Linked DNA regions of Thiocapsa bogorovii. The protein of the gene in region 1 interacts with the protein of each later gene in a pairwise test. Links are inferred from orthologs where the notes say so. Each region holds a gene or a part of one and is shown in the gene's direction. Other genes may lie near its edges.

Region 1 (4,022 bases):
GCGTATCGGCGAGAACCTCTACCAGGTGAACCTGGACTACGAGCAGCGTCAGCATCTCTTCTTCAACGTCGACTCGGTTTTGACCTTCGCCTATCAGGTCGAGGTCAAGGGCCAATGAGGGACGATCGTGTGAAGGTCGATCCGTGAACGCCGATCCACTCAGGCTTGCTCGGCTCATCGGACACAAGTTCGTGCGCGAGGAGCTTCTCCTTCAGGCGTTGACCCACCGCAGCGCAGGATCCGCCAACAACGAGCGCTTGGAGTTTCTCGGCGATGCCTTGATCGGTTTCGTGATCGCCGAAGCGCTCTGGACGCGCTTTCCCGAGGCGGACGAGGGGACCCTGAGCCGCATGCGTGCGTCGTTGGTCAAGCGTGAGACCCTGGCTGACCTGGCCCGCGGACTCGATCTGGGCGGCTACCTCAATCTCGGGGCCGGTGAGCTGCGCACCGGCGGTCATGCCCGCGACTCGATCTTGGCCGATGCCTTCGAGGCCCTCTGGGGGGCCGTGTACCTGGACGCGGGATTTACGTCCACGCGCGATCTGGTCTTGCGTCTTTTTGCCACGCGCTTGTCGCAGACCAGCGCGTCTCAAGCCGGAAAGGACCCCAAAACCCAACTCCAGGAATGGCTCCAGGCGCAGCGCCGGCCGCTTCCCGAATATACGGTCGTGGCCACCGGCGGTGATCAACATGCCCAAACCTTCGTCGTCAGTTGCGTGCTCCCCGACGCGGATCTCGGTACTCGCGCCGAGGGCGGCACCCGACGCGGCGCCGAGCAAGCGGCGGCACACGCCATGCTGGAGCAGCTGAAGAATGTCTGAAATCATCGTCGGTCGTTGCGGAACCGTGGCCATCATCGGGCGACCCAACGTCGGCAAGTCGACCTTGCTCAACCGCCTGATGGGTCAAAAGCTCGCCATCACCTCGCACAAGGCCCAGACCACCCGTCACTCCATCCTCGGCATCAAGACACGCCCCGAGGGTCAGATCCTCTTCGTCGATACCCCGGGCATCCATCAGCGTGGGGCCAATGCACTCAACCGGTATCTGAACCGCGCGGCCCGCACGGCGATCAGCGATACCGATTTGGCGCTCTTCGTGGTGGAGGCGCTGCGCTGGACAGACGAGGACGCTGCGGCACTCGAAGCCATCGCGACCGCCGGCGTGCCCGTGATCGCCGCCGTCAACAAGGTCGATCGGGTCGCGAGCAAAGAGGATCTGCTGCCCTACCTGCAGGACCTCGGTCAGCGGCACCCCTTCCTGGACCTGATCCCGGTCTCCGCGGCGAACGGGGATCAGGTCGACGTGCTCGAGCTTGCCCTGCTGCGCGGCTTGCCCGAGGGTGAACCGGCCTTCCCGGAGGATCAGATCACAGACCGCTCCGAGCGCTTCTTTGCCGCCGAGCTGGTGCGCGAGCAACTGGTACAGCGTTACGGCGAGGAGCTGCCGTATCGCACGACCGTGGAGATCGAGCGCTTCGAGGCGGTCGGCGGGCGCTACCGCATCAATGCCCTGATCTGGGTCGAGCGCCAGAGCCAGAAGGCCATCATCATCGGTCGGCAGGGCGAGGCGCTGAAGGCCGCCGCCACGCAGGCGCGCCTGGAGATGCAGAAGCTGTTCGGCTGCCCGGTGCATCTGGAGGTGTGGGTGAAGGTGAAGAAGAGCTGGTCGAGCGACGAGGCGGCCTTGGGGCGTCTCGGCTACGGAGATGGGCCATCGGACGGGCGCGGAGGCGGTTGAGCCGGTGCCGTGAACGCTCGCGGGTCTTTGTTTCAGGCCTTCGTGCTGCATCGGCGCGATTACGGCAACACCAGTCTATTGCTTGAGATCTTCGCCGCCGGGCGAGGACGCTTTCCGGCGATCGCCAAGGGTGCCCGCCGCGCGCGCCGCCCGGCCAGTGCCTTGCTTCAACCGTTTCAACCCCTATGGTTGGATGCTGTCGGGCGCGGCGAGGTCTTGACCCTGACCCGGGTCGAGGCTGCCGGACCGGCGATCGGTCTGCTCGGGCGCCCCCTGTTGTGCGGCTTTTATCTCAACGAGTTGTTGGTCCGCCTGCTCGGTCGCGATGATCCGCACGATCCCCTGTTCGCCTTTTATTCTGCAGCGCTGACCGGCTTGGCGCGTGGCGACGACCTCGAGAGCCTGCTCCGTCAGTTCGAGATCCGTCTGCTTGACGAGCTGGGTTATGCGCTGGCTCTGGATGTCGAGACCGGTTGCGATCGGCCTGTCGTGCCCGACGGGTCTTATGTGCTCGTCCCGGGACAGGGTATGCAGCGGGTCGGAGCGGAGAGTCGCGACGGCCGCATTTCCGGCGCGACCTTGCTTGCATTGGCGCAGGGCAACCGGTTGGCTCAGGATCAACTGCGCGAGGCGCGGGCACTTCTGCGACGCCTTCTGGAGCCCCACCTCGGGGGGCGCGAGTTGAAGAGCCGCGAGCTGTTTCGGCGCTTTCTCGTCACGTCGGTCCCGAATGCCGGGGCCGACGTTGTGCACGCCCCGCGAATCGACGCGTCCCCGAATCACGAATCGGAGTCTTGAATCTTGACCAGTCAACACGCTGCCGGGGTCCTGCTCGGCGTCAATATCGACCATGTCGCGACCATCCGCCGGGCACGCGGGACCCGCTATCCGGAGCCGATTCAGGCCGCTCTGGTTGCCGAGCAAGCGGGAGCCGACTCGATTACGCTGCATCTGCGCGAGGATCGTCGCCACATCCAGGAGCGTGATGTGGAGCTGCTGTGCGGCATCCTGCAGACCCGGATGAATCTGGAGATGGCGGCGACACGGGAGATGGGTGATATCGCCTGTCGGCTGAAACCGGCCGATTGTTGTCTGGTGCCGGAACGTCGCGAGGAGCTCACCACGGAAGGCGGCTTGGACGTGCACGCGAATCGGCCGCACCTTCGGGATTTCTGCACAGGCTTGGCCGAGGCCGGGATTCGGGTCTCGCTGTTCATCGATGCCGATCCGGACCAGATCGAGGCGGCGCATGCCGTGGGCGCACCCGTGATCGAGATCCACACCGGGCATTATGCCGACGCCGAGACGGCTGCTGCGCGAGCCGAGGAGCTGGCTCGCATTCGGCGGGCAGTGAATCTCGGGCTTTCGCTTGGTTTGCAGGTGAACGCGGGGCACGGTCTTGACTATCACAACGTCAAGGCGATCGCGGCCATTCCCGGCGTGCGCGAGCTCAATATCGGACATGCCATCGTCGCCCGCGCCATCTTCTCCGGCCTCGATCAAGCCGTTCGGGACATGAAGGGCGTGATCGATGCAGCCGTAGCGGCTGGGTGATGGACGCCCGTCAACCGCATCCATCAACCCCGGAGTGCTTGACCGACAGGCCTGCCCGCGTGCAGGTCGGCGGTCCGCGCATCGACCTCGGCTCGCCCGATTTTGGTTCCCCCGGCTGGCCTTTCCGACAGCAACCCCGCTAGACTGTGCCGCGGGGCGAGGGGTCCCGTCGGTGATTTCCGCTGCGCTATGCCTACCGAGACGCTTATTCTTGTCCTTGCCATCGATCGCGGTGCGGGTCCCGCTCCGCTGACGGAGCACCGTACGAAAGCGGCGGTGCCGTTCGGGGGCAAGTTCCGTGTCATCGACTTCACCTTGGCCAACTGTCTGCATTCCGGATTACGACAGGTCCTGGTGCTGACCCAATACAAGAGCCACTCGCTGCACAAACACCTGCGCGATGGCTGGTCGATCTTCAATCCGGAGCTGCGCGAGTTCATCACCCCGGTCCCGCCGCAGATGCGCGAGAGTCAGGAGTGGTACGCCGGTCCGTTCGATGCCATTCGTCAGAATCGCTATCTGATCGAGCGCAGCCGTGCACGGCAGATCCTGGTCTTGGACGGAGGCGCCGTCTATCGCATGGATTATGCCGAGCTGGTGCGCGCCCATGCAGAGTCCAAGGCCGAGATCACGGTCGCCGTTCGCGCGGTCAACGGGCGCGGGTCCGGGACACAGGCGAGTGTCGAGCTGGCCGAGGGCGAGCGTATCGCCGCTTTTCGTCCACCGGC
Region 2 (4,168 bases), 330 kb from region 1 along the record:
GCGGTCAAAGCCGGATGGACGACGCGGTGGCCACCGGGAAGATCCGGCGCCGGGAATGAGCGTTTCTATCCACCTCAGCCTCTGCCCCACACGGAATTCGTCCGACTCGAACTACGCATGTCCTACCAGGTGCTCGCCCGCAAATGGCGCCCCAAGAGCTTCGATGATCTGGTCGGACAATCGCATGTGGTCCGCGCACTCTCCAATGCGCTCGATCGCGACCAGCTCCATCACGCCTATCTCTTTACCGGCACCCGCGGTGTCGGCAAGACCACGCTCGCCCGTATCCTCGCCAAGGCGCTGAACTGCGAGGAGGGTGTGAGCGCGCGCCCCTGCGGGGTCTGCTCGGCCTGTCGAGAGATCGACGGCGGGCGTTTCGTTGATCTCATCGAGGTCGATGCCGCCTCGCGCACCAAGGTCGATCAGACCCGCGAGCTTCTGGACAACGTCCCCTATGCCCCGGCCCGTGCACGCTACAAGGTCTATTTGATCGACGAGGTGCACATGTTCTCCAACCATAGCTTCAACGCCCTGTTGAAGACCTTGGAGGAGCCGCCGCCGCATGTGAAGTTTCTGCTCGCGACGACCGACCCGCAGAAGGTCCCGATCACGGTGCTCTCGCGGTGTCTGCAGTTGAATCTGCGCCGTCTCTTGCCCGAGGAGATCCGCGCCAGACTCCAGCATGTCTTGGAGGCCGAGGGGCTCGAGTTTCAGGCCACCGCGCTGCCGTTGCTGGCGCGCGGGGCCGACGGCAGTATGCGCGACGGCTTGAGCCTGCTCGATCAGGCGATCGCCTTCGGCGGCGGGCGGGTCGAGGAATCGGGCGTGCGCACCATGCTCGGAACCCTACCCGGCGATCTGACGCTGGACCTGCTCGATGCGCTGGCGGCAGGCGACGGCGCGCGTGTCTTGTCCGAGGTCGAACGCGTGGCCTCGCTGACCCCGGATTTCGAAGAGCTGCTGCGCGAGCTGATCGCGCTGCTGCACCGCTTGGCACTGGTTCAGCAGGTGCCCGAGACGCTGGCCCCGGACGATCCGGATGCCGCGCGTTTGACGGCGCTGGCGGACCGGCTCCCGGCCGAGGATCTGCAGCTTTATTATCAGGTGGCGCTGACCGGGCAGGGCGACCTCTCGCTCGCCCCGGATCCGCGTGCCGGTTTCGAGATGGTCCTGCTGCGCGCCCTAGCGTTTCGACCGGCCTCCAACCGCGGCGAGCCGACGCGAGCGCCGGTGCGCCCCTCGACCTTGCGGGAGATCCCAGACGGCGGTCCGACCCGCCCGGCCGACTCCGCCGGCGCTGCGACCGGATCGCCTGCTTCCTCGCCAGGTTCCTCACCGGTCGCGATGCTGAGGCCCGTTGCCGAGTCGCGCGTCGCCGAGCCTGCGCCCGCACAGCATGCGAGGGCCGCCGCGCACGCGCCGACCGAGACCTCGCGCGCCGCGGTTCAGGTCACGCTCGGGTCACACGCGGATTGGCTGCATCTCGTCGATCGTCTGGAATTGGGCGGGATCGCGAGCCAGATCGCCCATCATTGCGATCTGAAAGGCTGGGCGGACGGGCGACTCTCGCTCGGCTTGGACCCGGCCGCGGAACATCTGCGCTCGCCGGGTGCGGAATCGCGCCTGCATGCTGCCTTGGAAAAGACCATGGGTACTGCGGTGAAGCTCGACATCCAGGTCGCGCGGCCGCAGCGCGAGACGCTCGCCCAGCGGCGCGAGCGCGAGACCGGCGAACGCCGCCAGGCGGCGGTCTCTGCGATGGAGGAGGATCCGGTTGCGCGCGCGATGCAGGACGAGCTCGATGCGAGCTGGATCGCCGGGAGTATCGAGCCGGCCGATCGATAGGCGTTTTTCGCGGATATTAGGTCGGTTCTCCGCTCGGAGAACCGGATGGTCCGATGTCGCATAGCGACGGATTCTTTGTGAAGAGATAGCCAACCGAGAAGAGAGGATGCGGGAGATGGACGGCGTTCGGCGCCGTGCGCTATCCCGCCTCGGCCATCCGGTCGGGGTTTCCCGCGACACAGCATGATGAAAGGCGGAATCGGCAACTTGCTCAAGCAAGCGCAGAAGATGCAGGAAGACATGAAGCTGGCCCAAGAACGGCTCGCCTTGGAAGAGGTCGTCGGCGAGTCCGGCGGCGGCATGGTCAAGGTGACCATGAACGGCCGCTATCAGGTCAGTCGGGTGGAGATCGACCCCGGTGTGATGGGCGACGACAAAGAGATGCTCGAGGATCTCATCACCGCTGCCGTGAACGGTGCAAGCCAGCGCGTGGCCGAGAAGGCCAAGGAGAACATGGCCGAGCTGACCGCCGGGTTGCCTTTGCCGCCCGGGATGAAGCTGCCCTTCTAGGCGCGGTCCGTCGCCGTGTCCGAGCGCCCGCTTCTCGGTCAATTGATCGATGCCTTGCGGTGCCTGCCGGGGGTCGGGCCGAAGTCGGCGCAGCGGATCGCCTTCCACCTGCTCGAGCGCGATCGCGAGGGCGGGGTTCGTTTGGCGCGGATCATGGCCGATGCCATGACCCGGATCCGGCGCTGTCGTCGCTGTCGCACCCTGACCGAGCAGGAGCTGTGCGGGTTGTGCACCAACCCGCATCGCGACGGCGGACTCTTGTGCGTGGTCGAGCAGCCCTCCGAGATCCTGGCCATCGAGCAGGCCACGGACTTTCGCGGACTCTATTTCGTGCTCGGCGGGAGGCTCTCGCCGCTCGAAGGGATCGGCCCGCAGGAGCTGGGCCTGGACCTGCTCGATGCCCGTCTGCAGGGCGGGGAGGTGCGCGAGGTGATCCTCGCCATCAGTCCGACCGTGGAGGGGAGTGCGACGGCGCACTTCATTGCCGAGTCCGCCGATCGGTACGGGGTGAGTGCGACCCGTATCGCCCACGGTGTGCCGCTGGGCGGAGAGCTTGAGTATCTGGACGGCGGAACGCTGGCGCTGGCCTTCAACGGCCGGCGCCGACTCTGACACCACTGGCCTCTTAAACCGCGTCTAGAGCGACATGCGTCATTTTCATCATGTATTCGGCCTTGGGGGCTTCACCACCTTTGGTGGAGACGCGGTTTAATATTTTTACTTTTCAAAACGCTAAACCGCGCCGGCGTCAACAATCCTCAAATCTGCCGGGGCCGGTCCCATCCAAAAACATCACATACCGCGCTGGGCGCGGTTTAACGGAGCGGATCGCAACGATGTCTGATACCATTTTCGGCAAGATCGCCACCGGCGAAGTCTCGGCCGACATCGTCTATCAAGACGATGACCTGGTCGCTTTCCGAGACCTCCATCCGCAAGCGCCGACACATATCCTGGTGATCCCGCGCAAGCCGATTCCGACCCTGAACGACGTGCAGCCGGAGGATGCCGAGCTGATCGGCAAGCTGTTCCTGGCCGCGGCCAAGATCGCCGAACAGGAGGGGATCGCGCAGAGCGGTTACCGGACCTTAGTCAACTGCAACGCGGGGGCCGGGCAAACGGTGTACCACCTGCATCTGCACATCCTGGGGGGACGTCCCATGCAGTGGCCGCCCGGATGATCGATGTTGCAGGCCGGCGTTGTTCGTAGTAACGGTGCCGTAGGGTGGACGAGCGCAAGCGCAGTCCACCGAACCCCGCGACGGCGCTGTTGGACTGCGCTTCGCTTGTTCACCCTACAGCGCTAGGACACGGACGTCGTCGACAAACGACGACCTTTTGATTCATTCCAGCGGAGATCGGCGGGCGTTTGCCCCGACAGCAGCAACATGGCAGGGTATCAACGCACGTCCGCGGGGGATCGCCCCGCCGTCTTCGAGCTCAAGGCAGCCGGTTTCACCCTGCCGATTATTCGCCTGCTCGAGGCCGATATCGAGGCGGTCGCAGCCGAGCTGGGTGCCCGGGTCGAGCAGGCGCCGGAGTTTTTTCGCAATACGCCCGTCGTCATCGATCTGAGCGCCTTTCCCGAAGGCGGCGGCGAGGTCGAGTTTCCGCTCTTGGTCGGCCTCCTGCGCGGCTACGGCATGATTCCTTTTGGCGTGCGCGGCGGCAACAAGACCCAGAACGAGGCCGCGGAGGCGATGGAGTTGGCCATCCTCGGCGAGCAGGAGAACCGTCCCACCCGCACCGAGCGCCGCGTCGCGTCCGAGGAACCCGCGCCGAGCGCGCCCGCCCCGGTTGCGCAGTCCGTGCA
Region 3 (4,096 bases), 2.8 Mb from region 1 along the record:
CGAGATGCTTGTTTTCGAGTGAGCTCGACGTTTGGTGCATCCACAACCGTAAGCGGGGACACGGTTTAAAATGATAAATTTCTTAATATTTTAAACCGCGCTGGCTCCAACGGTCGTCAAGTCTGCTGGGGCCGATCCCATCCAAAAACATTCCATACCGCACTGGGCGCGGTTTAAGAAGACTGGTCTGCGGGAGGATCCCTGTCAATCGCGATCGGGCACGATCTTCGACAAGCCCTTATACTCGGGTTTTCCGCCGAATCGATGTAGAAGGCCACCGTCCTTGACCCCGTCCCATCAACCCCTCGTCGCCTTTACCGGGCTGGAGAAGCGCGCTGCGGTCGGGTTGGCCGCCATCTTCTCCACGCGCATGCTGGGTCTCTTCATGGTCTTGCCGGTCTTCGCGCTCTACGCGCACGACCTGGACGGCGCGACGCCTCTGCTGGTCGGGCTGGCGATCGGCGCGTATGGCTTGACGCAGGCGTTGTTTCAGATTCCGCTGGGTTTGCTCTCGGACCGGATCGGGCGCAAGCCGGTCATCTACGGGGGGCTGGTGCTCTTTGCGATCGGCAGCGTCGTGGCGGCACTGGCCGACGGGATCGAGCTGGTCATTCTGGGGCGCATACTCCAAGGCAGCGGTGCCATCGCGGCGGCGACCATTGCGTTGACCGCGGATCTGACCCGCGATGCGGTGCGTACCCGGGCCATGGCGGCGATCGGTATCAGCGTCGCCCTGTCGTTTGCGGCGGCACTGGTCGTCGGGCCGCCCTTGGCGCGCTGGCTCGGGATCTCGGGGATCTTTTGGCTGACCGCGTTTCTAGCGGTCGTCGGCATGCTTGTTCTGGTCTATGTCGTCCCCGATCCCAAGCGCTCCAGCGTCCATCGCGAGGCCCAGCCGGTGCTCGATCAGTTCGCGGGTGTGCTGAGCAACCCCACGTTGTTGCGCCTGGATCTGGGCATCTTCCTGCTGCACCTCACCATGGTGAGCATGTTCGTGGTGCTGCCCCTGTCGATCGAGTCGGCCGGTTTGGCGCCCGTGGATCATTGGCTGCTCTATCTGCCGGTCGTGCTGCTCGCTATCGTCGCAATGGTCCCTTTCATCATCATGGCGGAGCGCGGCGGCAAAGTGAAGGCAGTGCTGCTCGGTGCGGTTACGGCGATGTGTGCGTCCATGGTGGGCTTCTATCTCTTCCATCAGTCGATTTGGGTCGTCGGAATCCTGCTGCTGGTGATGTTCACGGTCTTCAACCTCATGGAGGCCATCCTGCCGTCGCTGGTCTCGAAGGCGGCGCGCGCCGGTGCACGCGGGACGGCGATGGGGGTTTTCTCAAGCTCGCAGTTCGTGGGGGCCTTCTTGGGTGGCTTGCTCGGCGGCTTGGCGCACCAGAGCTTCGGGGCGGATGCCGTCTATCTGGTCGGGGCCGTGACGTCGTTGGTCTGGATCGGCTTGGCGGCGACGATGGCGATGCCGGCGAATCTGACGGCGCATGTTCTGTCGCTCGGCGAACAGCCGGCCGAGGAGGGTCTGGGTCTCGAGGCGCGTCTGCTGGCCATCCCGGGCGTGGAGGATGCCGTCGTCGCGCTCGACGAGGGTGTCGCCTACCTGAAGGTGGACAGTGGCAGATTGGATTGGGCAACATTGCAGGCATTTTCGGCCAGGGCTTGAGGCGGAACGCCAAAGTCGGCCGCGAACTTCTAGGCGAGACAACAAACGCCCGCGTTCGGCGCGGAGCGGGAGGACTGCATGGCAGGCGTCAACAAGGTGATTCTCATCGGCAACCTCGGGGCTGACCCGGATGTGCGTTACATGCCGAACGGCGATGCGGTGGCGAATATCCGCATTGCAACGAGCGAGACCTGGAAGGATAAGAGCACGGGCGATAAACAGGAGCGCACCGAGTGGCACAACGTTGTCTTCTTCGGGAGGCTCGCCGAGATCGTCAAGCAGTATCTGCATAAGGGCTCGAAGATCTACGTCGAAGGCAAGCTGCGTACAAAAAAATGGCAGGGTCAGGACGGACAAGATCGCTACACGACCGAGATCATAGTCGACATCAACGGGACCATGCAGATGCTCGACAGCCGTTCCGGCGGCGGTGGTGTGGGATCGTCGGTGCCTTTCGACGAAGCGCCTGCGTATCAGTCGTCGCGGGGCGGCGGGCGGCCCCAGTCCTCGAGTCCGGCGCCGTCCTCCGGAGGGAGCGGCCCCGGAGGAAGCAGCCAAGGTGCGGCGGATTTCGACGACGATATCCCGTTTTAAACCGCGTCCAGAGCGAGATGCTGATTTTGAGTGAGCTCGACCTTTTGTGCATCGAAGTTCCTTGGCGGGGACGCGGTTTAAAATAATCAATTTTTTAAGTTCTTAAACCGCGCCGACTCCAACGGTCGTCAAGTCTGCCGGGGCCGATTCCGTCCAAAAACATCGCATGCCGCGCGGGGCGCGGTTTAAGCGTTCCACCACCAGCGTCAAGGAGCATCGCGTGTGCTGACCATTCTCGTCACCGGCGGGGCCGGATTCATCGGCGGCAATTTCGTCCATCACATCCTCGAGACGACCGATGCGCGGGTGGTCAACCTCGACCTTCTGACCTACGCCGGTAATCTGGACACCCTGGCCGATCTGAAGGACAACCCGCGTCACGTCTTCGTACAGGGCGACATCGCTGATCCCGCGCTGGTCGCCCGACTCCTTGCCGACTACGAGGTCGACGCCGTCGTGAACTTCGCGGCCGAGAGTCATGTCGACCGCTCGATCGACGGCCCGGCTCAGTTCGTCCAGACCAACATCGTGGGGACCTTCAATCTGCTGGACTGCGCGCGCGCGCACTGGTCCAAGCGCACCGGCGCGGCCAAGGACGCCTTTCGCTTCCTGCATGTCTCGACCGACGAGGTCTACGGGTCATTGGGACCGACCGGTCTTTTCACGGAGTCGACCCCTTACGCGCCCAACTCGCCCTATTCCGCGTCCAAGGCCGCATCGGACCATCTGGTGCGCGCCTGGTTTCATACCTACGGCTTGCCGGTGCTGACGACCAACTGCTCGAACAACTACGGGCCTTACCAGTTCCCCGAGAAGTTGATCCCGCTCATGATCCTGAAAGCCCAGCGCGGCGAGTCCTTGCCCATCTACGGCGACGGCGGGAACGTACGCGACTGGTTGTACGTCATCGATCATTGTCGGGCGATCCTGCGCGTGCTCGAGGCCGGCAGACCGGGCGAGGTCTACAACGTCGGCGGCAACAGCGAGAAGACCAATCTCGAGGTTGTCGATACCCTCTGTGCCCTGCTCGACGAGCGCCTGCCCGATTCGCCGTATCGGCCGCATGTCGGTCTCAAGAGCTTCGTCAAGGACCGCCCGGGCCATGACCGGCGCTACGCGATCGATGCCGGCAAGCTGCAACGCGAGCTGGGTTGGGAGCCGCAGGAGACCTTCGAGTCCGGCATGCGCCTGACCGTCGACTGGTATCTGGGCCATCCGGAGTGGTGCCGGCGGGTGACCGACGGGAGCTATCTCGGCGAGCGTCTCGGCGCCGCCGGCTGAGGGATCGCATCATGAATCGAAAAGGCATCATCCTGGCCGGCGGCTCCGGTACGCGGCTCTATCCGCTGACGCGGGCGATCAGCAAGCAGCTGCTGCCGATCTACGACAAGCCGATGATCTACTATCCGCTCTCGACCCTGATGTTGGCGGGGATTCGCGAGATTCTGATCATCTCCACGCCGCACGACCTGCCGATGTTCCGATCGCTGCTAGGCGGCGGATCCCAATGGGGGCTGCATCTCGAGTATGCCGAGCAGCCCCATCCGGGTGGACTCGCGCAAGCCTTCCTGATCGGCAAGGACTTCGTCGGGACATCGCCCTCCTGTCTCGTCCTCGGCGACAACATCTTCTACGGCCACGGCCTGGTCGATCAGCTGCGCGCCGCGGGCGCGCGCGAGCGCGGCGCTACCGTTTTCGGCTACTACGTGTCTGACCCCGAACGCTACGGAGTGGCCGAGTTCGATGCGAGCGGGCACGTCTTGAGCCTCGAAGAGAAGCCGATCAAACCCAAGTCGAACTGGGCGGTCACCGGCATCTATTTCTACGACAATCAGG

What was found.
Region 2: the proteins of recO (region 1) and recR interact in binary tests that used the Escherichia coli proteins (3 or more experiments, as listed by UniProt). The link is inferred for Thiocapsa bogorovii from one-to-one orthologs.
Region 3: the proteins of recO (region 1) and ssb interact in binary tests that used the Escherichia coli proteins (3 or more experiments, as listed by UniProt). The link is inferred for Thiocapsa bogorovii from one-to-one orthologs.

Annotation. Positions count from the first base shown.
Region 1 is NZ_CP089309.1:4,854,485-4,858,506, forward strand. The notes cover bases 859-3,643. They hold recO (DNA repair protein RecO), read left to right. Parts: upstream 859-1,749; coding sequence 1,750-2,538; downstream 2,539-3,643. Other genes in these bases: era (GTPase Era), read left to right, coding at 859-1,740; pdxJ (pyridoxine 5'-phosphate synthase), read left to right, coding at 2,542-3,294; LT988_RS21615 (GlgC family sugar phosphate nucleotidyltransferase), read left to right, coding at 3,484-3,643. Outside these bases: LT988_RS21590 (DUF4845 domain-containing protein), read left to right, coding at 1-118; rnc (ribonuclease III), read left to right, coding at 144-821; more of era, read left to right, coding at 814-858; more of LT988_RS21615, read left to right, coding at 3,644-4,022. UniProt on the Escherichia coli protein: Involved in DNA repair and RecF pathway recombination.
Region 2 is NZ_CP089309.1:4,522,162-4,526,329, forward strand. Bases 1,238-4,168 are described here. They hold recR (recombination mediator RecR), read left to right. Parts: upstream 1,238-2,370; coding sequence 2,371-2,967; downstream 2,968-4,168. Other genes in these bases: dnaX (DNA polymerase III subunit gamma/tau), read left to right, coding at 1,238-1,845; LT988_RS20045 (YbaB/EbfC family nucleoid-associated protein), read left to right, coding at 2,032-2,355; LT988_RS20055 (histidine triad nucleotide-binding protein), read left to right, coding at 3,192-3,536; minC (septum site-determining protein MinC), read left to right, coding at 3,744-4,168. In the rest of the region: more of dnaX, read left to right, coding at 118-1,237. UniProt on the Escherichia coli protein: May play a role in DNA repair. It seems to be involved in an RecBC-independent recombinational process of DNA repair. It may act with RecF and RecO.
Region 3 is NZ_CP089309.1:2,090,787-2,094,882, reverse strand. Bases 644-3,502 are described here. They hold ssb (single-stranded DNA-binding protein), read left to right. Parts: upstream 644-1,744; coding sequence 1,745-2,260; downstream 2,261-3,502. Other genes in these bases: rfbB (dTDP-glucose 4,6-dehydratase), read left to right, coding at 2,483-3,502; LT988_RS09510 (MFS transporter), read left to right, coding at 644-1,666. Also shown: more of LT988_RS09510, read left to right, coding at 284-643; more of rfbB, read left to right, coding at 3,503-3,541; glucose-1-phosphate thymidylyltransferase RfbA, read left to right, coding at 3,553-4,096. UniProt on the Escherichia coli protein: Plays an important role in DNA replication, recombination and repair. Binds to ssDNA and to an array of partner proteins to recruit them to their sites of action during DNA metabolism. Acts as a sliding platform that migrates on DNA via reptation.